4 regions of the Bradyrhizobium sp. USDA 4011 genome follow, and region 4 is predicted to be linked to each of the others. Evidence: predicted binding sites of a transcription regulator. Region 4 holds the regulator's gene; each other region holds the start of a gene.
What was found. The regulator PhoB, encoded in region 4, activates phosphate uptake and scavenging genes when phosphate is short. The targets are predictions, from matches to a motif close to TGTCATNNANCTGTCAT.
Positions count from the first base shown of each region.

Region 1 (4,205 bases), 2.4 Mb from region 4:
GCTCCAGGGGCCTGGGGTCACGGTCTCGTTCGCCTCGGAATTCCTCGATGCGGCCCGCGAGGGTGCCTTGATCGAATGCACCGGCGAGGTCACCCGCGCCGGCGGATCGCTGATCTTCGTGCGCGGCATGCTGACATCGGCCGAGCGGCCGCTGTTCAGCTTCTCCGGCACCATCAAGCGGACGAAGCGCAAGGCGCCGCCGGAAGCAACAACGTAGAGCGCGCCGGAGGCCGCTCCGATTGAATCGGGGCATTCGGCGGCATCGGGGCCCAGGGCTTCTCGCTGTCGCGCAGCGACTTCACGACCGATCCCGGCATCGTCGCGGCGCTGCAGGCTGCCGGCCGCTTCTCGTTCAGCCCGGTGCTGGTGACCTCGGCGCCGATCGAGACGTTCTCATGTTCCGCGGCGGCGACCGCGACCTGCACCAACGCCTCGACGCTCGACGTCAAATATTCGATCCGCGTCGCCGCCATGACACCACCAACGACCGCAAGGTGAACTACGACACGCTGGTGTTCTTCGATGCCAACCGCGGCATCACCGCAGGACCGTTCCACGCGCCGTCGACCAGCCCGGCCTATGTCAAGTTCGGCGGCGAGAACGCCCCGTTCTTCTTCGAGGGCAGCGGGGCGAAGGTCGGCGCCGCGTACTTCGTCTCGGCGCTGTCGGCCGACCTCTCGGTGATGCGCTTCGATGGACGCCGGGTCGGCGTCCATCGCTCTACTATTGCCGAATGCCGCGTCAGCGCTTGCCGGGCGCCGAAGCCGAGGCGGTCAGCGCCTCGAAATTATGCTGCCAGTAGCGCTCGATCTGCTCGACCAGCGTGGCCGGCAACGGCACATAGTTCAGCAATTGCGCCTGCGGCCTGCCGCTCTGCAGTGACCAGCGCAGGAAGTCGATCGCGGTTGCTGACCGCTCCGGCGATTTCGACTGCTTATGCATCAGCACGAACGTCGTCGCCGTAATCGGATAGGCGTCCTCGCCCGGCGCGTTGGTGAGCACCAGGTTGAAATCCTGCGCCGCCGTCCAGTCCGCGCTCGACGCCGCGGCCTGGAACGATGCGGCGTCCGGGGTGACGAAATTGCCGGCGCTGTTCTGCACTAGGCCGAAGGAAATCCGGTCGAGGCGCTGCAGCGCATAGGCATATTCGAGATAGCCGATCGAGCCGGGAATCAGGCTGACGAGTGAGGCGACGCCGTCATTGCCCTTGCCGCCGAGGCCAACCGGCCATTCCACCGACGTGCCCTCGCCGACGCCGGCCTTCCACTGCGCGCTGACCTTCGACAGATAGTTCGACCAGTTGAACGTCGTGCCCGAGCCGTCGATGCGGTGAACCACTGTGATCGCTGTGCGCGGCAGCTGCAGCCCGGGATTGACGGCCTGAATGGCCGGGTCGTTCCACAATCTGATCTTGCCGAGATAGATGTCGGCGAGCAGTTGTCCCGTGAACTGGATCTGCCCAGGCTTGACGCCGGCGATGTTGACCACCGGCACGACGCCGCCGATCACGATCGGGAATTGCACCATGCCGAGCCTGTCGAGCTCCTTCGAATCGAGCGGCATGTCGCTGGTACCGAAATCGACCGCGGCCTTCTTGATCAGGCCGACGCCGATGCTCGAGCCGACCGATTGATAGCTGACGGTGTTGCCGGTCGTCGCCTTGTAGGCATCGATCCACTTCGCCATCACAGGCGACACAAAGGTTGAGCCTGCGCCCCTGGTCTCCGCAGCCAGACATTGCGTTGCGACGACCAGAGCAATGAAAATGATCGGTAATCTGAAATGCTTTGTCATGGCGTTGAGTCTAGCCGAACGCGCCCCGGGTTCATGTGGACCATGTCACAAAATAGTAATATTAGCCGGGAGCCTCAGTCGCGGGTCGGACGAGCTCTGTCGGGCCCCGCGCCTGATCTCGATCGCCATTGCCGCCGAACGGAATATCGACACGAATTCAATACCCTAGCCTTTCCGCGCGGCTGCGCTAGATTGCTCCGCCGTTCGCCAATGCGCGGGGGAGCCAATCAAGGTGCCGAAGAGCACAGCCAGAGCATGATCCGGAAAGTGTGAAGCGGTTTTCCGAAAAGATCATGCTCAGACAAAGAGCTAAGACGGGCGGCGTGACGGCTCCCGCGATGACGCCGATCCTGTCAACCGCGCCGGGTGCGCGCGGCTGGCGCGACTACGCGCTGCTGCTGGCGCTGGCCTGCTGCTGGAGCTCGACCTATCCGCTGACCAAGATCGGACTCGGCTCGATCCCGCCGGTCACCTTCATCTCGGCGCGCTCGCTGGTCGCAGCCGCCTTCCTGCTCGTGGTGCTGCGGATCCGCGGCATCCGCATCCCGGCCGGCATCAAGGCCTGGAAGCTGTTCGCCTTCCAGCAGACCATCAACTCGACGATCCCGTTCCTGGTGATCACCTGGGCGCAGCTCTACGTGCCGGCATCCAACACCGTGGTGCTGGCCTCGACGACGCCGATCTTCGCCTTCCTGATCACCTGGGCGATCACGCGGCACGAGCCGGCCTCGCCGCTCAAATTCGTCGGCGCGATCCTCGGCCTCGCCGGCACGGTCGCGATCATCGGCCTCGACGCGCTCTCGGGCTTCGGCAAGGAGATTGTCGCCGAGATCGCGATCCTGCTCGCCACCGTCTCGTTCGCCTGCGCCACGATCTTCGGGCTTCGTCTCTCCGACTACGATCCCATGGTGGTGGCCGCCGGCTCGCTCTTGTTCGGCGGCACCGTGCTGCTGCCGGTCGCCCTGATCGTCGACCATCCCTGGACGCTGCACCCGACACCGCAGGCGCTGGTCGCCACCGTCGTGATGGGCATCTTCTCGAGCGCGTTCGGCCTGATGCTGTTCTATATGTGCCTGACGCGGCTCGGCACGCTCACCACGAATGCGCAAGGGTATTTGCGGATTCCGATCGGCGTCGCGTTGTCGGTGATCCTGCTCGGGGAAGCCGTGCCGTCGAACCTGGTCCTCGGCGTTTTGCTGGTCATGGCCGGCGTCGCCGCGATGACAATCCCGGGCGAGGCCGTGAAGCGCTGGCTTGGCAGGTTGCGAGGATAGCCTTCCGGCTATTTCTTGTCGTCCGCCAGCAACGCGCGGTACTTCGCGACGTCGCGCGTCACGAGTTGCTGCAGCACTTCGGGTGCGAGCTCATCGGCCTCGGGCGCAACCGTCGACAGCTCGACGAAGCGCTTCTTCACCGCCTCGCTCGCGACCGCGGTGCGCGCGGCGGCGTTGAGCTTGGCGATGATCTCGCCCGGGGTGCCCTTCGGCGCGAACAGGCCGTTCCAGCCCTGCGCCTCGAACTCGGCTAGGCCGGCCTCGGCCGAGGTCGGCAGTTCCGGCAACGAGGCGAGCCGCACGGTCGAGCCGACCACGACCGCCTTCACCAGTTTGTCGTCGATCGCCTGCGACACCGAGGCAGCGGCATCGCAGACGCCGTCGATCTGGCTGCCGATCGCGTCCGTCAGCGCGAGCGCCGCGCCGCGATAGCCGACCAGCTGCACGTCGATCCCGGCGGCATGCACGAAGCTCTTGCAGATCAAATAGTTCGACGAGCCGATGCCGGCATGGCCGAGATTGACCTTGCCCGGATTCTTCTTCGCGTAGTCGATGAATTCCTTGAGGTCCCTGGCCGGAAAATCCTTGCGCAGCGCGACGATGCCGAAGGTCTTGGCGACCACGGCGATCGGCGCGAAGGAATCCGGCGTGAACGACAGCTTCGGATAGATCGTGTAGGTCGCGGCATTGGTGCCGGCGTTGCCGATTGCGATCGTGTAGCCGTCCGGCTCGGCGCGCGCGGCGCGGGTCAGCGCGGTCGAGCCGCCGGCGCCGCCGACATTCTCGATGATGATGGTCTGGCCAAGCGCCACGCTCATCTGGTCGGCGACCGCGCGCGCGATCACGTCCGAGGTGCCGCCCGCCGTGAACGGCACGATCATCGTGATCGGACGCTTCGGGAAGTTCAGCTTCGAGGCATCTTGCGCGTTGGCCACCGTCGCAAGCAGCAGGACCGCGGCCGCCGCCGCGGCAAGGCACCTTCGCAGCATGATAACTAGGCCGCCTTTTCCAGATGCTGGACCAGCCCTGCGAACAGGCCGCGGCCGTCGGTGCAGCCCATGATTTCTTCGACGTGGTTTTCCGGATGCGGCATCATCCCGAGCACGTTGCCGCGCTCGTTGACGATGCCGGCGATCG
Region 1 covers NZ_JBSSGG010000001.1:7,413,407-7,417,611, reverse strand. Annotated here, with positions in the region: gene ACVW1C_RS34960 (PaaI family thioesterase) at 1-217, shown strand, start outside; gene ACVW1C_RS34955 (hypothetical protein) at 174-716, opposite strand; gene pstS (phosphate ABC transporter substrate-binding protein PstS) at 742-1,794, opposite strand; gene ACVW1C_RS34945 (DMT family transporter) at 2,133-3,068, shown strand; gene ACVW1C_RS34940 (tripartite tricarboxylate transporter substrate-binding protein) at 3,077-4,057, opposite strand; gene purQ (phosphoribosylformylglycinamidine synthase subunit PurQ) at 4,063-4,205, opposite strand, start outside.
Region 1: pstS (phosphate ABC transporter substrate-binding protein PstS) is a predicted target of PhoB. The motif match lies at 1,838-1,854, and genes of this name have one in related genera.

Region 2 (4,205 bases), 2.3 Mb from region 4:
CGCTCCGCTTGTCCTGCGGTATAGAGGCGAGCTTGTTGAAGGCGCCGCGGAACTTGAACGATCCGGTCCGTTGCAGCATCTCGGGCTTGAGGAAGACCTGGGTGCCGACGCGTTCGTTGAGAACGGGGAAAGTCAGGAGCGGCGTGCGCACCGCGAACGGCGCGACCACCCTTGCGGCGGCATCGATGTCCGCGGCAGCGACGGGTGGATTGAGAGTGATGTCCGTCATCCACAATTTGTATCGCGGCGGCGGGCAACCCGGCAAGACGCTTTAGCGTGAGTTTGGCTGAGGCGCCGGCAAGGCCGCGAAATGATGCTCTTCGGCGCCGAATTCGAGCGCCTCGCCCTCGCCGTCGGGCGCCGCGGGGCGGACGTTCATGCAGCGGTCGATGAACACCCGGGCCGACGCCTGCCAGGTGTGGAGCGCGGCGAAATCGACGCAGGCCTGCCGCGGGATGCTGAGCGCCTCCAGGCAGGCGCGGCGCAGATCCTCGTCGAGCACGCCGACCGGCGCCGAGCCGATCACGTCGCGGGGACCGGTGACCGGAAAAGCGGCAACCGGCAGGCCGCTGGCCAACGCTTCAAGCAGCACCAAACCGAACGTATCGGTGCGGCTGGGGAAAACGAACACATCGGCCGCGGCGTAGATCTCGGCCAATTCTTCCCCATGGCGGGCGCCGAGGAAGAGGGCTTCCGGATATTTTCGCTCCAGCGCCGCCCGCGCCGGCCCGTCGCCGACCACCACCTTGGTGCCGGGCAGATCGAGATCAAGGAACGCCTCGAGGTTCTTCTCCACCGCCACCCGGCCGACGCTGAGATAGACCGGCTGCGGCAGGCAGAGATCGACATCGCGCGGATGGAACAGCGCGGTGTCGACGCCGCGCGACCACAGCACCACGTTGCGGAAGCCGCGCTGGCGCAGTTCGGTGGCGAGCGCGGGGGTCGCAGCCATCACCGCCCGGCTCGGCCTGTGGAACCAGCGCAGCGCCCGCCACACCCAGGCCTCCGGCACAGGCGTCCGTGCCGAGACGTATTCGGGGAAGCGGGTGTGGAAGCTCGTCGTGAACGGCAGGCCGCGCCTACGGCAATAGCGGCGGACCGACAGCCCGATCGGGCCTTCGGTCGCGATATGGATGCTGTCGGGCTTGGCCGCCTCGATCAGGCTGGCGACCTTGGCCTGGTACGGCAGCGCCAGCCGGAGATCGCGATAGCTCGGCATCGCGAAGGTGCGGAACTCGTCCGGCGTCAGGAAGCTCACCTCGACGCCGAGCGATTTGGCCGCCTGTGCCATCATGGTCAGCGTGCGGACAACCCCGTTGACCTGGGGATGCCACGCATCGGTCGCGACCAGGATATGCGTCATGCAGCGCGTGCCGTCACTCGCGGAACCGGCGCGATCCGGCGTACCGGATCGGTCCAGGTGATGATCTCGAAATGGCCGTCCTCATGCTCGGCGAGCGCCGTGCAGCTCTCCACCCAGTCGCCGCAATTCATGTAGCGGATGCCGTGCTCGTCATGAATCGTCGCGTAGTGGATGTGGCCGCAGATCACGCCGTCGCAGCCGTGACGCCGCGCCTCGCCGGCCAGCGTCGCCTCGAACGCTCCGATATAGTTCACAGCCTTCTTGACCTTCAGCTTGGCCCATTGCGACAGCGACCAGTACGGCACGCCGAACATCTTGCGGAAGAAATTGACGAACCGATTCATCTGGATCGCAAAGTCGTAGGCCTTGTCGCCGAGATGGGCGAGCCAGCGCGCGTTCTGCACCACGAGATCGAAGATGTCGCCGTGGATCACGAGGTAGCGCTTGCCGTCGGCGCCGGTGTGAACGGTGTTCTCCACCACGTCGATGCCGCCGAAATGCGTACCGTAATATTTGCGCAGGAACTCGTCATGGTTGCCCGGGACGTAGATCACCTTGGCGCCCTTGCGCGCCTTGCGCAGCATCTTCTGCACGAAATCATTGTGGGTCTGCGGCCAGTACCAGTTCGACTTCAGCGCCCAGCCGTCGACGATATCACCAACGAGGTAGATCGTGTCGGCATCGTGGGAGCGGAGGAAGTCCAGCAGGCGGTCGGCTTGCGAACCGCGGGCTCCGAGATGAACATCGGAGATAAACAAAGTGCGAAAGCGCCGCTCGGGGCTCTCTTCACTCAAGGAGTCACTTCCCATGCCTGTGCACCTAACAGATTCCTGTGACAAGGCGATGACGATCCCCGCGACCCAAGGCCTCACTAACAGTTAACGAGAATCAGCAGCACGCCCCTCCAGTGCGGATAACAGCGGCGTGCGACAATCTGGCGACATGGGTGGACGCAGCTGTGCGGAACGGGCGTTGTGTTGCCTTCATATGCGGCGGAACAACGCGCATTTGAGCAACGAAATGCTGAGCCCGGATGAAGCCTCCGAGCTTTCAATAATACTTGTGGAAGTGATGCACCGGTCCGTGGCCGTGGCCGATGGCGAAGCGATCCGCCTGCGCGATCGCATCGGTGATCCAGGCCTTGGCGTTGCGCACGGCGGTCTCCAGCGCCTCGCCTTTCGCGAGTCCCGCCGCGATCGCCGATGACAGCGAGCAGCCGGTGCCGTGCGTGTTCGATGTCGCAATGCGCGGCGCCGCGAGCGCGATGCTGCGCGCGCCATCGATCAGATAGTCGATGCTCTCGGCGCCGTGCCCGTGGCCGCCCTTGACCAGCACCGCGCGACATCCCATCGCCAGCAATTGCCGGCCCTGTCGCGCGACGTCGGCCTCGCTCGATGCGACCGGCTCGTTCAGCAGCGCCGCCGCTTCCGGCAAGTTCGGCGTGATCAGCGAGGCCAGTGGAAACAGCATGGTCTTCAGCGCATCGACCGCCTCGGCAGCCAGCAGCCGATCGCCCGAGGTTGCGACCATCACCGGATCGAGCACGACGTGGCGCGGCGCCCAGCGCTTCAGCCCGTCCGCAATCGCCACGATCGTCTCGGCCTGCGCCACCATGCCGATCTTCACCGCGCCGACGTCGAGGTCGGAGAACACCGCATCGATCTGGGCCGTGACGAACGAAGCGGGCACCGGATGGATGCCGCTGACCCCCGTGGTGTTCTGCGCGGTCAGCGCCGTGATGGCGGAGGCGCCATAGACCCCGAGCGCGGCAAAGCTCTTGAGGTCGGCCTGGATGCCCGCCCCGCCCGAGGAATCCGAGCCGGCAATGGTGAGCGCGACCGGCGTCATGTTGCGGGACCGGCGGTTGCGACGAATGAGACCATGACGAACAAGATCATGGCCTGTCCTAGCCCGGCCGCCCAGCGGCAGCAAGTTCGCCGGACTTTACCGCGCGTTGGCCTTGGCGCGCCCCCTTCCTGTCCCCTTGCCTTGGCCGCCGGTTTTTGGCCTATAGTCGGCCAAATCCCCGGAGACGACTTTGATGGTTCCTTTCTTCGTCCAGATCAAATGCAAGCTCGGCCAGTCCTATGCCGTCGCCAACGCGCTGGCGGAGGCCGAGATTGCGTCCGAGATCTACTCCACCGCGGGCAATTACGATCTGCTGGTCAAGTTCTACGTCGACCACGACACCGACATCGGCCATTTCATCAACGAGAAGGTTCAGGTGATCCCGGGCATCCAGGACACCCTCACCATCATCACCTTCAAGGCGTTCGGAGCGAAGTAGGACGCGCCCGCTAGGACTCCTTCTCTTTCTTCTTGACCGGCTTCGGCGGCCCCTCGACCGGCGGCAGCGACTTGATGTACTCGGCGATCGCGTCGCGATCGCTTGGTGAGAGCTGCGAGGTGTTGCGGATCACGCGCACCATCGATCCGCCGGCACTGTCGCCGTCCGGCGTCTGGCCGCTCTCGAGGAAATAGGCGATGTCCCTCGCGCTCCAGTCCGCGATCCCCCGCGGCGTGATGTTGGGCACCCAGCCTTCGCCTTCCGGATTCGGGCCACCGGCGAAGCGCTGCGCGCTGACGATGCCGCCGAGGAAATTGCGCGGGCTGTGACACTCGGCGCAATGGCCGAAGCTGTTGACGAGATAGGCGCCGCGATACCAATGCGCCGAGCGGCTCGCATCCGCGACGAACGGCTTGCCGTCCATGAACAGGAATTTCCAGACACCGACATTGCGCCTGATGTTGAAGGGAAACGGCACATCGTGGTCGCGCACCTTGCCGGCGACCGGCGGCAAGGTCTTCAGATAGGCGAACAGGTCGCGCACGTCATTGAGCC
Region 2 covers NZ_JBSSGG010000001.1:7,236,901-7,241,105, reverse strand. Annotated here, with positions in the region: gene ACVW1C_RS34085 (threonine/serine dehydratase) at 1-229, opposite strand, end outside; gene ACVW1C_RS34080 (glycosyltransferase family 4 protein) at 272-1,363, opposite strand; gene ACVW1C_RS34075 (UDP-2,3-diacylglucosamine diphosphatase) at 1,360-2,172, opposite strand; gene thiD (bifunctional hydroxymethylpyrimidine kinase/phosphomethylpyrimidine kinase) at 2,414-3,211, opposite strand; gene ACVW1C_RS34065 (Lrp/AsnC ligand binding domain-containing protein) at 3,405-3,650, shown strand; gene ACVW1C_RS34060 (c-type cytochrome) at 3,661-4,205, opposite strand, start outside.
Region 2: ACVW1C_RS34075 (UDP-2,3-diacylglucosamine diphosphatase) is a predicted target of PhoB. The motif match lies at 2,196-2,212, and genes of this name have one in related genera.

Region 3 (4,205 bases), 3.0 Mb from region 4:
GATCGAGATTGCGTTGGTGGTGTCGTCCGAACCCTGGTCGATCACCTTCAGCACGTCGTTAGGCCCGAGGACCGCCGCCGTCACCTGCACGCCGCCGGTGCCCCAGCCATAGGGCATCGGCATCTCGCGGCTCGCGAACGGCACCTGATAGCCGGGGATCGCGATCGCCTTCAGGATCGCGCGGCGGATCATCCGTTTGGTCTGCTCGTCGAGATAGGCAAAATTGTACGTCGGCGCGTTCATTCCGCGGCCTCCTGCATTTCCACGGTCTCATTGGCTTCCGCGAACTCCTGCCGCAGCTTGCGCAGCAGGCCGAGCTCGGACTGGAAGTCGACGTAATGCGGCAGCTTGAGATGCTCGACGAAGCCGGTCGACTGGACATTGTCGGAGTGCGACATCACGAACTCCTCGTCCTGCGCTGGCGCCGCCGCCTCCTCGCCGAGTTCGCGTGCGCGGAGCGCGCGGTCGACCAGCGCCATCGACATGGTCTTGCGCTCGCTCTGGCCGAAGGCGAGGCCATAGCCGCGGGTGAAGCACGGCGCCTCGGTGGTCGAGCCCTTGAACTGGTTGACCATCTGGCACTCGGTCAGTTCGATCGAGCCGAGCGGCACCGCGAAGCCGACGTCTTCGGCTGAGAATTCGACCTCGACCTCGCCGAAGCGGATCTCGCCGGCGAAGGGGTGATTGCGGCCGTAGCCGCGCTGCGTCGAATAGCCGAGCGCGAGCAGGAAGCCCTCGTCGCCACGCGCCAGATTCTGCAGCCGCAGATCGCGATCGGCCGGGAAGTTCAGCGGCTCGCGCGTGAGGTCGCCGACCGGTGCGTTGCTAGCTGCCTGCGGCGACGATTCGATCAAACCGTCGCGGCCGAGAATGTCGGTGACCCGCGGCGTTGCCGCCTGCGAGGCTTCCGCGGTCATCGGCTGCTCCGGTACAAAGCCTTCCGCGAGCTGCGGATCGAGCAGGCGATGGGTGTAATCGAAGGTCGGCCCCAGGATCTGGCCGCCCGGAACGTCCTTGAAGGTCGAGGAGATGCGCCGCCGCACCTGCATCTCGCTGGTGTTGACCGGTTCAGTGGCGCCAAAACGCGGCAGCGTGGCGCGGAAGGCGCGAACCAGGAAGATCGCCTCGATCATGTCGCCGCGCGCCTGCTTGATCGCGAGCGCCGCAAGCTCGCGATCGTAGAGCGAGCCTTCGGTCATCACGCGGTCGACACCGAGCGCGAGCTGCTCGGAGATCTGCGCCGGCGTCACCTCGGGCACATCGCGATCGCCGCGCCGCTCATGCGCCAGCAGCCGATGAGCGTTCTCGATGGCGCGCTCGCCTCCCTTGACGGCTACATACATCGCTCACACTCCGCTTGCGATCAGCCGCGTGGTGCGCGGGATCGCGACAATCTTGTCGTCATGGACCAGCACGACGTCGATGCCGCGCGGGAACAGCGCTTCATTGATCGACAGCCGCTGGAACAGGTCGCGCGGCTTGATCATCGCCTGCAGCAGCGCGCTGCCGTCGATGCCGGGCCCCTTCAGCTCGAAGGCCGGCCCCTGCGTCAGGCTGTCGACCTGCAGGACCAGCGTGGTCGACCGGTCAGGATACTCGCTGCTGCCGAACGCGAAACGCTCGAGCGCCGGCAGGTTCGCGGCATCGCCGATCAGCGCGAAGCTTGCGATCGCCGCATCCGTAACCACGGGCGCGCTGGCGTGAAACTTCAGCCAGCGGGCAACGTCCGGCGTCGCCGACATCGCGGCATCGAGCCAGATCGGCGTATCGTGATCGAACAGCGTCAGCGCGATCGCGGCCGCGCCGCGCATCAAGCCGGCGAGCGTTCCGACGCTTGCCGCGACGCGCTGCACGCTGCCCGGGCGCGCCATCGCATCCATCACGGAGCGGAATGTGGATTGCGCCGACAGCACCTTGTCGGCAAAGCCCGCGGGCATTTCGGCAATCGTCGTCATAGCATCACCCCTCACCGCGCACCATGGTGTAGAAATCAACCCGCGTCGCCGCGGTCTCCGAGGCCTTGCGGGCGCGTTCGGCATTCATGGCGACACGCAGCGGCGCGATCACCTTCGCTTCGACCTCGCCGGACAGCTCCGCCGATTGCACCATGGCGTCGCACAGCGCGATCATCTGCGCCTTGTGCGCATCGCGGCCGAGCGTGTAGCCGAAGCCGACCTCGCCGGTCGCAAGCCGCACCGCCGCGCGCGACACCGTCGCCTCGCCGAGGTTGAACGGCGCACCGTCACCGCCGATCCGCCCGCGCAGCATCACGAGGCCGTTCTCCGGCTCGCGCAGGTTTTCATGCGTGGGCACCGCGATCGCCGCCAGCCTGCCTGCGATGTCGGCCGCGGCGGAGTGCGCCAGCACCGTCATCGCGGCCTTGCGCTGGGCCTGTTTGCTGTCTGGTCCGGTCGAACTCATGTTCGAATTCATGGGCAACCTTGCTTGCATCAAGTTGTCTATGATAATAGACAACTTGATAGCCGAGCGCCATGACTGTTTCGTGACAAATCGAAGATTTCTGGTATCACCGCGCCATGAGCATGCAGGAAAGTTCCGGCGTCGCCTTGTGGCGGCAGGTCGCTGACGGCATCGAGCGCGGCATCGCCGACGGCCGCTTTGCCGCGGGTGAAAAGCTGCCCGGCGAGATGGAGATCGCCGAGACTTACCGGGTCAACCGCCACACCGTGCGGCGGGCGCTCGCCGCATTGGCGGAGCGCGGCCTGGTGCGCGCCGAGCGCGGCAGCGGCACTTATGTCGAAGCCCAGCGTCTCGCCTATCCGCTGCGCTCACGCACGCGATTCTCGGAGATCGTCGGCGCCGGCGGCCACGAGCCGCGCGGCCAACTGATCGATGCAGGCAGCGATGTTGCCAATCGCGAGATCGCGCGCGAGCTGGGCTTGAAGATTGGCGCGCCGCTGATCCGGATCGAAGCGGTGCGTCTCGCCGACCGGACGCCGATCTGCGTTTCCACCACCTGGCTGTCGGCCGAGCGCTTTCCCGATGCTGGCAGCGTGTTTGCCGACGTTCGCTCGATGACGAAGCTGCTCGGGCATTACGGCGTGAAGGACTACCACCGCGCCTCGACCCGGATCACCGCGGCGATTGCCGATGCGACCGACGCCGCACGGCTCGATCTGCCGCTGGGCCGGCCGGTGCTGGTGGTCGACGCGACCGATGTCGATATGCTGGACCGCCCGCTGGTGACCAAGCGCTCGCGCTTCGCCGCCGAGCGCGTGGAGTTTCTCGTCGAGAATAGCTGACGATGTGCTCTTCTCTCTCGCCCCGCGCTTGCGGGGAGAGGGTTGGGGTGAGGGGCTGTCTCGGCGAATCCGGAAGCTGTGAGTCCGGGGAGAGTCCCCCTCACCCGGAATTTGCGCTACGCGAAAATTCCGGCCTCTCCCCGCTCGCGGGGAGAGGCGAAGGAGAGGCTACACCACCGCCCTTTGGCCGATGATGGCAAAGCGCAGCTTGCTCGAGATGAAGTCGATCGCGGCGACCGCAATCAGGATCATCAGGATCAGGAACGACACTTTCTGCCATTCCAGCACGCGGATCTGCTCGGCGAGCTGCAGCCCGATGCCGCCGGCGCCGACGATGCCGATGATGGTGGCCGACCGCGTGTTCGATTCGATGAAATAGAGCACCTGCCCGGCGATCACAGGCAGCACCTGCGGCAGCAGGCCGAAGCGGATTTCATGCAGCGCGTTGCCGCCGGAGGCACGGATGCCCTCGACCTGCTTGCGGTCCGCCGCCTCGATCGCCTCCGAGAACAGCTTTCCGAACGCGCCGAAGTCGGAGACCATGATCGCCAGCACGCCGGCAAACGGGCCGAGGCCGACGACGTTGATCCAGACCAGCGCCCAGATCAGCGTATCGACGCCGCGGATCGAATCCAGGAAACGGCGCACTGGAAAGCGGATCAGGTTCGAGGGGATGATGTTGCGCGCCGCCAAGAGGCTGACCGGCAGCGCGAAGAGCGCCGCAAGCGTGGTGCCGAGCAGCGCGATCGACAGCGTCTCGCCGAGCGCCTGCATATAGAGCGGGAACGATGCGCCGGGATTCGGCGGGATCATCATCATGGTGATCCAGCCGAGTTGGCTCATTCCCGAGATCAGCCTGGACGGCGAGAAGTCGAGATCGACCAGGCCGTATGCAAAGATCGCGAGCGCTGCCACGATCGTGGCCGGCATCGCCAGCCGCGC
Region 3 covers NZ_JBSSGG010000001.1:1,967,590-1,971,794, forward strand. Annotated here, with positions in the region: gene ACVW1C_RS09085 (alpha-D-ribose 1-methylphosphonate 5-phosphate C-P-lyase PhnJ) at 1-243, opposite strand, end outside; gene ACVW1C_RS09090 (carbon-phosphorus lyase complex subunit PhnI) at 240-1,343, opposite strand; gene phnH (phosphonate C-P lyase system protein PhnH) at 1,347-1,955, opposite strand; gene phnG (phosphonate C-P lyase system protein PhnG) at 1,960-2,421, opposite strand; gene phnF (phosphonate metabolism transcriptional regulator PhnF) at 2,538-3,263, shown strand; gene phnE (phosphonate ABC transporter, permease protein PhnE) at 3,432-4,205, opposite strand, start outside.
Region 3: phnF (phosphonate metabolism transcriptional regulator PhnF) is a predicted target of PhoB. The motif match lies at 2,493-2,509, and genes of this name have one in related genera.

Region 4 (4,205 bases):
TGTCCGAGCGCGTTCACCGCGACACCCGAGGTGAAATCGAGATAGCGGTCGCCGTTGGTTGCGATCAGCCAGGCGCCCTCGCCGCGCTCGAAGCCGAGATCGACCCGGGCGAAGACGGGGAGCAGATGCGACGAGGCGTTGGTCATGGCGTTCACTGCCGGTTTGAAGCCGTCAATTGCTGCGCGCCTTGACGCCAACGCAGCAACCGCCAGCTTCGGAAAACAAAACGGCCGCCTTTGCGGGCGGCACGTGCGGGTCATTCTATGCGGCGGCCGGTAAGTGTCAATCGCCAGGAGCTAGCCTTTGCTGGCCTTCCTGCAATGCGAAACTAGCGCAATCCGGAGCATTCCGGTGCGGTGGAAAAGCCTCACAGCAATGCTTAACTTTGTGGGAACATGTGGACGCACGGCCGCGGACTCTTGCGCCAGAGTCACGCCATATTGTAGCGTTTGGCCTGTCGGGTACGACATCTCGTGCGGCAGTACTGGACCCTCTAAGTAGCCTTCGTGTCTCGCGTAAACGTTCGGGCGCAACACCGTGCCCGGCGAGGGCTAAGGGATTCTGGCCGCAGGGATATTTGTCCAGATTGGCTCGCAGCGCCGCTCCGATGAGTGGCCGGCGCCATGCGAAAGGAAGAATGCGATGACTGTATTGACCTGGTCCGACGATCGCGTCGAGCAGCTGAAGAAGCTCTGGGAATCCGGCCTCTCAGCCAGCCAGATCGCGGCGGAACTTGGCAATGTGACGCGAAACGCCGTGATCGGCAAAGTACATCGGCTCGGCCTCTCCGGCCGTGCCAAGGCGCCCTCCACGGCTGCGCCGCGGCAGCGCAAGGCCCGTCCCGCCCAGCACATGATGCGGGTGGCGCGCCCGGTGTCGCGCGGCAACACCGCGCTGGCGCACGCCTTCGAGGTCGAGATGGAGCCCGATCCGATCTCCTTCGACAATGTGGTGCCGATGAGCCAGCGGCTGTCGCTGCTCGAGCTCAACGAGGCCACCTGCCACTGGCCGGTCGGCGATCCCTCGAGCCCGGAATTCTTCTTCTGCGGCGGCAAGGCGCTCGCCGGCCTGCCCTATTGCGCGCATCACTCGCGCGTCGCCTACCAGCCCGCCGCCGATCGCCGCCGGCCATCGGCGAAGCCACAGATCAAGTAGCACTCGGGAAACTTGCCTGGACTGCAAAAGCAAATCCCCGCGAAAGCGGGGATTTTTTTGTGGTTGCCGTCATTGCGAGGAGCGAAGCGACGAAGCAATCCATCGTTCCGCATTTGCGGTAGGATGGATTGCTTCGCTACGCTCGCAATGACGGGACCGTTGTTGCGATTGGCGGCCAGCCTTACGGCTGCGGCTCGGCTTTGGCGAAGCGGTCGTCGAGCGCATAACCGGCGCCGCGCACGGTGCGGATCGGATCCTGCTCGCGGCCCGGATTGAGCAGCTTGCGCAGGCGGCCGATATGCACGTCGACGGTACGCTCATCGATATAGATGTCGCGGCCCCAGACGCTGTCGAGCAGCTGCTCGCGGCTGAACACGCGGCCGGGATGCTCGAGGAAGAATTCGAGCAGCCGATACTCGGTCGGACCGAGATCGATCGGACGTCCCGAGCGCGCCACGCGGCGCTTCTCGCGGTCGAGCTCGATATCGCCATAGGTGAGCACGGTCGCCAGCCGCTCCGGGCTAGCCCGCCGCAGCAGGCCCTTCACTCGCGCCAGGAGCTCCGGCACCGAGAACGGCTTGACGATGTAATCGTCGGCGCCGGTGGCAAGCCCGCGCACGCGCTCGCTCTCCTCGCCGCGCGCGGTGAGCATGATGATCGGAAGCTGCTTGGTCTCGGGACGCGCCCGCAGGCGGCGGCACAGCTCGATGCCGGACAGGCCCGGCAGCATCCAGTCCAGTACCACGAGGTCGGGAACGCGCTCCTTCAGGCGGGTGTCGGCATCGTCGCCGCGCCCGACCGTTTCGACATCGTAGCCTTCCGCATCGAGGTTGTAGCGCAACAGTGTCGTCAGCGCTTCCTCGTCTTCGACTACCAGAATGCGTGCGCTCATCGGTTTAAGTTCTCTCTCTGTGGTGATCCGTTGCCCAGACGCAAACCGAAACGCTTACTTTCCTGGGCATAATCCCCGCGGAAACGACTTGTCGTGAAGACAATCCGGCTCCGCGCCCGCGGATCATGTCCTAGGTACCCGGCACAGTGGTGGCAAAATTGGTCATGTCGCCCTTCGGGCGCTTGTCGGTGATCTGCTGGCCCTCGATCATGTAGAACACGGTCTCGGCGATATTGGTGGCGTGATCGCCGATCCGCTCGATGTTCTTGGCGCAGAACATCAGATGGATGCAGAACGAGATGTTGCGCGGATCCTCCATCATGTAGGTCAGCAGCTCGCGGAAAAGCGAGGTGCAGATCGCATCGACCTCCTCGTCGCCCTTCCAGACGTTCATCGCCGCCGGCAGGTCGTGCGCGGCATAGGCGTCGAGCACCGACTTGACCTGCGACAGCACGAGGTCGGTCATGTGCTCCAGGCCGCGGATCAGCTTCAGCGGCTGGAAATCGCTTTCCAGCGCCGCGACGCGCTTGCCCATGTTCTTGGCGAGGTCGCCGATCCGCTCGAGGTCGGTGGCCACGCGCATCGCGCTGACGATTTCACGCAGGTCGATCGCCATCGGCTGGCGGCGGGCGATCGTCAGCACTGCGCGCTCTTCGATGACGCGCTGCAGATTGTCGATCTCGATGTCGGCGGCGACCACGCGCTTGCCGAGAGCGACGTCGCGACGGATCAGCGCGTCGACCGACTCGGTGATCATCCGTTCGACGAGGCCGCCCATCTCGGCGACCAGGCGGGTCAACTCCTGCAGGTCGCTGTCGAATGCCTTGGCGGTATGTTCAGAAGCCATCTTGTATCTCCTCAGCCGAACCGGCCGGTGATGTAATCCTGAGTCCGTCGATCGCTCGGCGAGGTGAAGATCTTGTTGGTGTCGTCGAACTCGATCAGCTCACCGAGATACATGAAGGCGGTCTTGTCGGAGACGCGCGCCGCCTGCTGCATGTTGTGGGTGACGATCGCGATCGTGTAGTCCTCGGAGAGCTCCTGGATCAGCTCCTCGACCTTGGCGGTCGAGATCGGATCGAGCGCGGAGCACGGCTCGTCGAACAGGATCACCTCGGGCCGCACCGCCACGGTGCGCGCGATGCACAGGCGCTGCTGCTGGCCGCCGGAAAGCGACAGGCCGGAGGCGTTCAGCTTGTCCTTGACCTCGTTCCACAGCGCGCCGCCGCGCAGCGCCTTCTCGACCCGGTCGTCCATCTCGGACTTCGAGATCTTCTCGTAAAGGCGGATGCCGAAGGCGATGTTCTCGTAGATCGTCATCGGGAACGGCGTCGGCTTCTGGAACACCATGCCGACCCGCGCACGCAGCAGATTGAGGTCGAGCTTGGGATCGAGAATGTTGGTCTGGTCCAGCATCAGCTGACCGACCGCGCGCTGGCCCGGATAGAGATCGTACATCCGGTTGAATATCCGCAGCAGGGTCGACTTGCCGCAGCCGGACGGACCGATGAACGCGGTGACGCGGTTGGTACCCAGCGTCAGGTTGATGTTCTTCAGCGCGTGGTGCTCGCCGTAATAGAAATTGAGGTTGCGCACCGTGACTTTCGGCGGCGCTTCCGGCAGCGGCGTATGCGGTGCAACGTGGCTCGGGTTACTGGTTGAAACGGAGAGCTCGGTCATTTTGCGGCCCTTTCGGCACCAAGGATACGCGCGCCGATATTCAGCGCGAGCACGGTGAATGTGATCAGCAGTGCGCCGCTCCACGCCAGCTCTTTCCAGTAGGCGTAGGGGCTCTGCACGAAATTGTTGATGGTCACCGGCAGGTTGGCCATCGTCTTGGTCAAGTCCCAGCTGAAAAACTGGTTAGACAGCGCGGTGAACAGCAGCGGCGCGGTCTCGCCGGCGACACGGGCGGTCGCCAGCAGCACGCCGGTGATCAAGCCGCTACGCGCAGCACGATAAGCGATCCGCTTGATCACCAGCGAGCGCGGCAGGCCGAGCGCGGAGGCCGCCTCGCGCAGCGGATTGGGCACCAGCAGCAGCATGTCCTCGGTGGTGCGCAGCACGACCGGGATCACGATCACGGCGAGCGCTAGACTGCCTGCGATCGCCGAGAAGCCACGCATCGGCACCACCACAGCACCGTAGATGAACAGGC
Region 4 covers NZ_JBSSGG010000001.1:4,981,365-4,985,569, reverse strand. Annotated here, with positions in the region: gene ACVW1C_RS23350 (acetylornithine transaminase) at 1-146, opposite strand, end outside; gene ACVW1C_RS23345 (GcrA family cell cycle regulator) at 643-1,155, shown strand; gene phoB (phosphate regulon transcriptional regulator PhoB) at 1,337-2,047, opposite strand; gene phoU (phosphate signaling complex protein PhoU) at 2,178-2,894, opposite strand; gene pstB (phosphate ABC transporter ATP-binding protein PstB) at 2,906-3,727, opposite strand; gene pstA (phosphate ABC transporter permease PstA) at 3,724-4,205, opposite strand, start outside.